Regions from separate parts of the Nonomuraea sp. NPDC001699 genome, predicted to be linked through region 1. Evidence: riboswitches for the same ligand, from Rfam matches in the RefSeq annotation. Region 1 holds a riboswitch; the other holds the start of a gene.

Evidence for each region. Region 1 has a riboswitch for S-adenosylmethionine ahead of thrC (threonine synthase). Riboswitches for the same ligand answer to the same signal wherever they lie in the genome.
Region 2: it holds a riboswitch for S-adenosylmethionine, as region 1 does, so the genes downstream of both, ACWCSU_RS17460 (aminotransferase class V-fold PLP-dependent enzyme) here and thrC (threonine synthase) in region 1, are expected to answer to the same signal.

The regions. Positions count from the first base shown of each region.
Region 1 is NZ_JBSFGF010000045.1:29,907-33,302, reverse strand. It holds gene ACWCSU_RS51000 (cold-shock protein) at 1-196, opposite strand, end outside; gene ACWCSU_RS50995 (MoaD/ThiS family protein) at 439-714, opposite strand; gene thrC (threonine synthase) at 740-1,972, opposite strand; SAM riboswitch class I at 1,986-2,126, opposite strand; gene ACWCSU_RS50985 (RNA polymerase sigma factor) at 2,206-2,760, opposite strand; gene ACWCSU_RS50980 (alpha,alpha-trehalose-phosphate synthase (UDP-forming)) at 2,792-3,396, shown strand, end outside.
Region 2 is NZ_JBSFGF010000005.1:179,068-182,463, forward strand. It holds gene ACWCSU_RS17450 (SAM-dependent methyltransferase) at 1-340, shown strand, start outside; gene ACWCSU_RS17455 (cytochrome P450) at 324-1,523, opposite strand; SAM riboswitch class IV at 1,599-1,714, shown strand; gene ACWCSU_RS17460 (aminotransferase class V-fold PLP-dependent enzyme) at 1,762-3,057, shown strand; gene ACWCSU_RS17465 (DoxX family protein) at 3,060-3,396, opposite strand, start outside.

The DNA.
Region 1 (3,396 bases):
CCGCGCGGACGGACTCCGCCTGCGGCCCCTTCTGGCCCTGCGTGATCTCGAACTCGACGCGCTGACCCTGTTCGAGAGATCGGTACCCGTCCATCATGATCGCTGAGTAATGGACGAATACATCCTTACCACCGTCTACCGCGATGAAGCCGTAGCCCTTGTCCGCGTTGAACCACTTGACGGTGCCCTGCGCCACTTCCGACTCCTCTTACTGGGCTCGCAGATCTCGCCCATTCCTCCGCGAGACCTGTAATCGCCTGACTTTTGGGAAAATCAGCCATACGATCGCCCTCGACCATACCTGTGGCAAGGGGTTTGGCAACAGAGTCAATCGACAAACCGCTAATTTCATCGAAGGCTGAGTCGTTCGAGTTGAATTGGGTTCTAAAACAAGAAGGCGCCCACAAGGGGCGCCTTCAAGAGTCGGGGGTCCGGCGGTCAGCCGCCCGCGACGGCGGGGATGATGGAGATCTGCGTGCCTTCGGGGGCGGGAGTGTCCAAGCCTTCGACGAAACGGACATCCTCTTCGCCAACGTAAACGTTGACAAAACGACGAATCTTGCCCGATTCATCCAGAATTCTCGCGCCGATCCCCGGGTAGTCGGAGTCGAGCTTGGCGAGAACGTCACGAAGAGTCGCCCCTTCGCCACTCACTTCGGCGTTACCCCCGGTGTAAGTGCGCAGAATGGTGGGAATCCGCACAGAAACGCTCATGGTTTTTGTTGCCTTTCCTGGATTGTCAGACAGTCGCGCGGAACGCGTCGAGAGAGGGCCGGATCACGGCGGTGGGCCGCGCGTCGTCGCTGATCGCGTCGAGCGTCTTGAGGCCGTCGCCGGTGTTCAGGACCACGGTCTCGGCCTCGGGGTCGAGCCTGCCCGTCTCGACGAGCTTCTTCAGCACGCCCACCGTGACGCCGCCCGCGGTCTCGGCGAAGATGCCCTCGGTGGAGGCCAGGAGCTTGATCGCGGCGACGATCTCCGGGTCGGTGACGTCCTCGACGCCCCCGCCGGTACGCCGGGCGATGTCCAGCACGTACGGCCCGTCGGCGGGGTTGCCGATGGCCAGCGACTTGGCGATCGTGTCCGGCTTGACCGGCTGGACCACGTCGTGCCCCGCCTTGTACGCCGTCGAGACCGGCGAGCACCCGGCCGCCTGCGCCCCGAACACCTTGTACGGCGTGTCCTCGACCAGCCCGAGCGCGATCAGCTCCTTGAACCCCTTGTCGATCTTCGTGAGCTGGGAGCCCGAGGCGATGGGGATGACGATCTGCTCCGGCAGCCGCCAGCCGAGCTGCTCGGCGATCTCGTACGCGAGCGTCTTGGACCCCTCGGCGTAGTACGGCCGCAGGTTGACGTTGACGAACCCCCACCTCTCGCCCAGCGGGTCGCCGATCAGCTCGGAACAGAACCGGTTGACCTCGTCGTAGGTGCCCTCGATCCCGACCAGCCGGCCGCCGAACACCCGGGCCATGGCGATCTTGGCCGCTTCGAGGTCGGCCGGGATGAACACGCACGCGTCGAGGCCGGCCCGCGCGGCGGCGGCGGTGACCGCGCCGGCGAGGTTGCCCGTGGAGGAGCAGGAGAGCGTGTGGAACCCGAAGTTCCTGGCCGCCTCGACGGCGATGGCGACCACGCGGTCCTTGAAGGAGTGGGTGGGGTTGCCCGAGTCGTCCTTCACGAACAGGGACCGGAGGCCGAGCGCCTTGCCGAGGTTGCCGGCCTTGACCAGCTTCGTCCAGCCCGGGTTCATGTTGGGCTTGCTCGCCACGTCGGCGGGGACCGGAAGCAGGGAGCGGTAGCGCCAGATGTTGGCGGGGCCGGACTCGATGTCCGCGCGGGTCACCTGGCCGAAGGAGTAGGCCGCTTCGAGCGGCCCGAAACACTCCAGGCAGGCGAAGCTGGGGCCCAGGGGGTAGCGCGTGCCGCACTCGCGGCAGGACAGAGCGACGGCAGGACCAAAGTCGAGCGACATGAAGCGAGGCCTTCCCTCATCTTCGCCCGCGGCCACCTTGACCGCGAACCGGAATTGGCACCTTGTCCCGGTCGGCCTCGCCAGGTCGCGAGTACAAGCCGGGAGGGTTGCCGGGGCTTCGCAGGGCCGGTCCCTCCACCCCTCTGGATGAGCAATATTCAGTTGTCGAAAGGGACTCTACCTTCTCAAGTGGCCGAAACGGCCACCCATCTCAGAAGGTGAGAAAGCTTGTCTCACCGATAGTCCTCCCCGAGGACTCCCTGCACGTACTTGCGGGCCTGGTGGATGCGGGACTTGGCGGTGCCGAGCGGGATGTTGAGCTGCTCGGCCACCTCGTTGTAGTCGAGCTGGACGATGTCGCGCAGCACCAGCGCCTGGGCCAGGTCGGGCTTGTCGGCCTCCAGCGCCTCCATCGCGTCGAGCAGGTCGAGCCGCGAGCCGGCGATCACGCTGACCCGCCGCGCGTCCGGCTTCTGCATCGGCAGTTCCTCCGACGTCTGCTCGGCGGCCCTGCGCTTCAGCGACCGGTACGTGGTGCGCGCGCAGTTGGCGGTCACGATGTGCAGCCAGGTGCTGAACCTGGCCCGCCCCTCGAACCGCCCGATGTTGCGCGCCACGGCCAGCAGTGTGTCCTGCGAGGCTTCTTCCGCGTCCTGGTGATAGGGCAGGATCCGGGCGCAGTGGCGCATCACGTCAGGCTCGATCCTGGCCAGGAGCTCGCCGAGCGCGCGATGGTCTCCGGCCGCGGCCGAGCGGGCGAGTTCCTCGGTTAGCTCATCTAGCGCCATAGCTGGGATCCTATGGGCGAAGGGAGCCCAAATGAACAGCGTTCTCGTGGCGTCCAACCGCGGGCCGGTCTCCTTCACCGTCGACGACGACGGTGAGCTGACCATGAAACGCGGTGGTGGGGGCCTGGTCTCGGGCCTGTCGGGGGTGGCCAAGGAGCACGGCGTGCTGTGGGTGTGCGCCGCGCTGTCCGACGGCGACCGCAGCGCCGTACGCCTGGCTCCGGGGGGCCGGCTCGACCGGACGGGCTACGACACGGGCGCGTTGCGGATGCTCGACATCCCCGCGGCCACCTTCCACCGCGCCTACAACGCCGTGGCCAACTCGACCCTGTGGTTCGTCAACCACCTGCTGTACGACATCCCCAACTCCCCCAGCTTCGGCACCAAGTTCCGGCGCGAGTGGGAGTCCTACCGCGACTACAACGGCGCGTTCGCGCTGGCGCTGGCCGAGGAGGCCGGGCACGGCGCACGCGTGATGGTCCAGGACTACCACCTGACGCTCACCCCGGCGATGCTCCGCGCCGAGCGCCCCGACCTGCGCATCGCCCATTTCAGCCACACGCCGTGGGCGCCCCCGGAGTACTTCTCCCTGCTGCCCGACGCGGTGACCAGGGAGGTCCTGGACGGCATCCTGGG
Region 2 (3,396 bases), on a different contig from region 1:
ACACCCTGTGGATAACCGACCGCTCTGTGGCACGCTGACCGGTTACCGCGGCGGCGCGGTCGTGGCCCCCGTCCCCGACGGGACCTGCGACATCACCGCCCACGTCGCCCTCGACGCGTGCGCCGAGGCCGGGCGGCGGGCCGGCGCGATATCCACAACCTTGTCCACACAGCGCGACATGCTGCGGGCGCTGGGCCTCACCGGCGCCCGGCCGCCGGTCGACCTCGCCGCCGCCGATCCGCGCGCCTACGTACGGGCGCTGTCGAGGGCGTCGGAGGAGGCCGAGCTGATCGATCCGGCCGGGCTGGGCGGGTTCGGCTGGCTCAGCCAGAGCCGGTGACGTCGAGGTCGAGCGAGCGCAGGCCGCGGATGACGAACCCGGGCTTGTAGACCGGCTCCGCGCGCAGCTCGATCGTCCCGACCCGGTCCAGCAGCGCGGTGAACGACTCCGTCAGCTCGATCCTGGCCAGCGGCGCGCCCAGGCAGAAGTGGATGCCCGCGCCGAAGGAGATGTGCGGGTTGTCCGGGCGGCCCAGGTCGAGCCGGTCCGGGTCCTCGAACACCTCGGGGTCCCTGTTGGCCGAGCCGAACAGGCAGGCCACCTCCGAGCCGCGCGGGATCCGCACGCCGTGGACCTCGATGTCCTCCAGCACCCAGCGCTCGAAGAGCTGGAGCGGGGTGTCGTAGCGCAGCAGCTCCTCGATGGCGGTCGGCAGCAGCGAACGGTCGGCGCGCAGCCGGGCCAGCTCGCCGGGGTTCTTCAGCAGGGCCCGCCAGCCGTTGCCGGAGACGTTGACCGTGGCCTCGTGGCCCGCGTTCAGCAGCAGGACGCAGGTGCCGGCCAGCTCGTCGAGGGTCAGCTCGGGGATCGCGGCCAGGGCGCTGACCAGGTCCTCGCCGGGGTTGGCGATGCGTTCGCGGGCCAGGTCCTTGAGGTAGGACTCGAACTCCTCGGCCGCGCGCACCGCCTGGTGCTGGGTCTCCAGGCTGGGGTTGAGCTCGTACATGCCGCACATGTCGGCCGACCACGGGCGCAGCAGGTGACGGTCCTGCTCGGGCACGCCGAGCATCTCGGCGATGACGGTGACCGGCAGCGGCTCGGCGACCTCGGCGATCAGGTCGCCGCCGCCCTTCTCGACGTACGCGTCGATCAGGCTCTCGGCGATGGCCCGGACGCGCGGGCGCAGCGACTCGACCATGCGGGGCGTGAACGCCTTGGACACCAGCCGGCGCAGCCTCGTGTGGTCCGGCGGCTCGACCTCCAGCATGCCGTTCCTGCTGACGCGCCAGAAGGCTTCCTGGAACTCCGGCTCGGGCTGCCGGCCGAACTCCTCGTGCGTGGCGACGTGGGTGTAGTCGCGGCCCAGCCGGCGGTCTCTGAGCAGCGCGTTCACGTCCGCGTGCCGGGAGATCAGCCACTGGTTGGACGGCTCGAAGTAGCGTACGGGCGCCTCGCGCCTCAGCTCGTCGTACGCCGGATAGGGGTCGACGACGAAATCCGGATTCCAGGGATCAAAGCGCACTATTTCATCTTATGAGACGGGTTGACCTGCTGGGCTTGCGAATCGTGCCCCGGTGTCGGTTATAGTGCCGTCGTAGGTCATGAGTGCCAGCGACAAGCCCCGGCTAGCTGGCCGGCAACCCTCGCGTCCGCGGCGGGGTGCCCCGGGTGAAGACCTGGTCCGTCACGAGGTGTGGCGGGCAAGCGCGGGCTCCGTGGCTGTTCCCAGGGGTCCGACCGACCCCGTGAGGAGCCGTGCCATGTCCACTTTGACGATCTTCAACTCCGTGCCCGCCCAGGCCGCCGAGACCCCCGCCGCCCCCGTCGCCGCCTCCGGACGGCCGATCCCCGCCGTGCTCGGCGCCGACCTGGAGGTGCCGGTCAAGGGCGGCCGCCTGGTCAGCTACGCCAACCTCGACTACGCCGCCAGCGCCCCCTGTCTTGAGCCGGTCAGCGCCGCCGTCGCCGCCGCGCTCCCGGCCTACTCCAGCGTCCACCGCGGCGCGGGCTACGCCTCCCAGCTCACCACCGCCCGGTACGAGCAGGCCCGCCACACGGTCAGGGCCTTCGTCGGCGCCCGTGCCGACGACGCCGTCATCTTCACCCGCAACACCACCGACGCCACCAATCTGCTGGCCCGCTGCCTGCCCGAGGACGCGACCGCCGTCGTCTTCGACTCCGAGCACCACGCCTCGCTGCTGCCCTGGGCGCGGTCCGTGCGCCTGGCGCCGCCCGCCTTCCCCGGCGAGGCCGTCCGCGCCGCCGACGAGGCGCTGGCCGGGATCGAGGGCCCCAAGCTGCTCGTGGTCACCGCCGCCTCCAACGTCACCGGCGAACTGTGGCCCATCGCCGCCCTGGCCCACATCGCCCACCGGCACGGCGCCCGCATCCTGGTGGACGCCGCCCAGCTCGTCCCGCACCGCAGGCTCAACCTGACCGCGCTCGACCTGGACTACGTGGCCTTCTCCGGCCACAAGCTGTACGCGCCCTTCGGCGCCGGCGTGCTGATCGGACGCCGTGACTGGCTGGCCGAGGGCGAGCCGTACCTGAAGGGCGGCGGCGCGGTGCGCTCGGTCGGCGAGACCACCGAGTGGCACGACGACCCCGAGCCCCGCCACGAGGCCGGCACCCCCAACGTGCTCGGCGCCATCGCCCTGGCCGCCGCCTGCGACGCGCTCACCGCCACCGGGTGGACGGAGCTGGTGCGCGAGGAGGAGCGCCTGATCGCCCGGCTGCGTACCGGGCTGTCGTCGATCGAGGGGGTGCGCGAGCTGTCGCTGTGGGGCGAGGACCACCCCCGGGTGGGGATCGTGTCGTTCGTCGTGGACGGCTACTCGGCCCGGGAGGTGGCCGAGGCGCTGTCCGGCGAGTACGGCATCGGCGTGCGTGACGGGAAGTTCTGCGCGCACCCGTTCGTCCGGCACCTGCTGGGCACCTCGGACGGCGGCTGCGAGGACGGGACCGCCTCCGCGGTACGCGCCTCCATCGGCATCGGCAGCACGCAGGAGCACGTCGACCGCCTGGTCGAGGCCCTGCGGGACCTGGTCGGCCGCTGAGCTCAGCGGTTGGGCGGCTTCGGGTGGGGCGGCTCGTCGGACACCAGGGCGTCGATGTCCCTCATGTCCTCGTCGTTGAGGTGCCCGGGGCGCGGCGCGTTGGGCTGCCTCGGCACGTTGGGCTGCTCGACCTCGCCCTCGGGCCGGACCGGCGTCGTCGGGCCGCCCTCGGGTCGCGTCGGGCCGCTCTCCGGGCCGGGCTGTGTCACGGGCCCCTCGGTGACGACCGTCGTCGGCTCGGCACGCCGGGCCGGCCGGTGCGCGGCGAGGTCGTCCTCGGCGATCCGGCGTTCCTTGCGGCGGCGGAACATCGAGTGGACGATGCCGTCGAGGCCAATG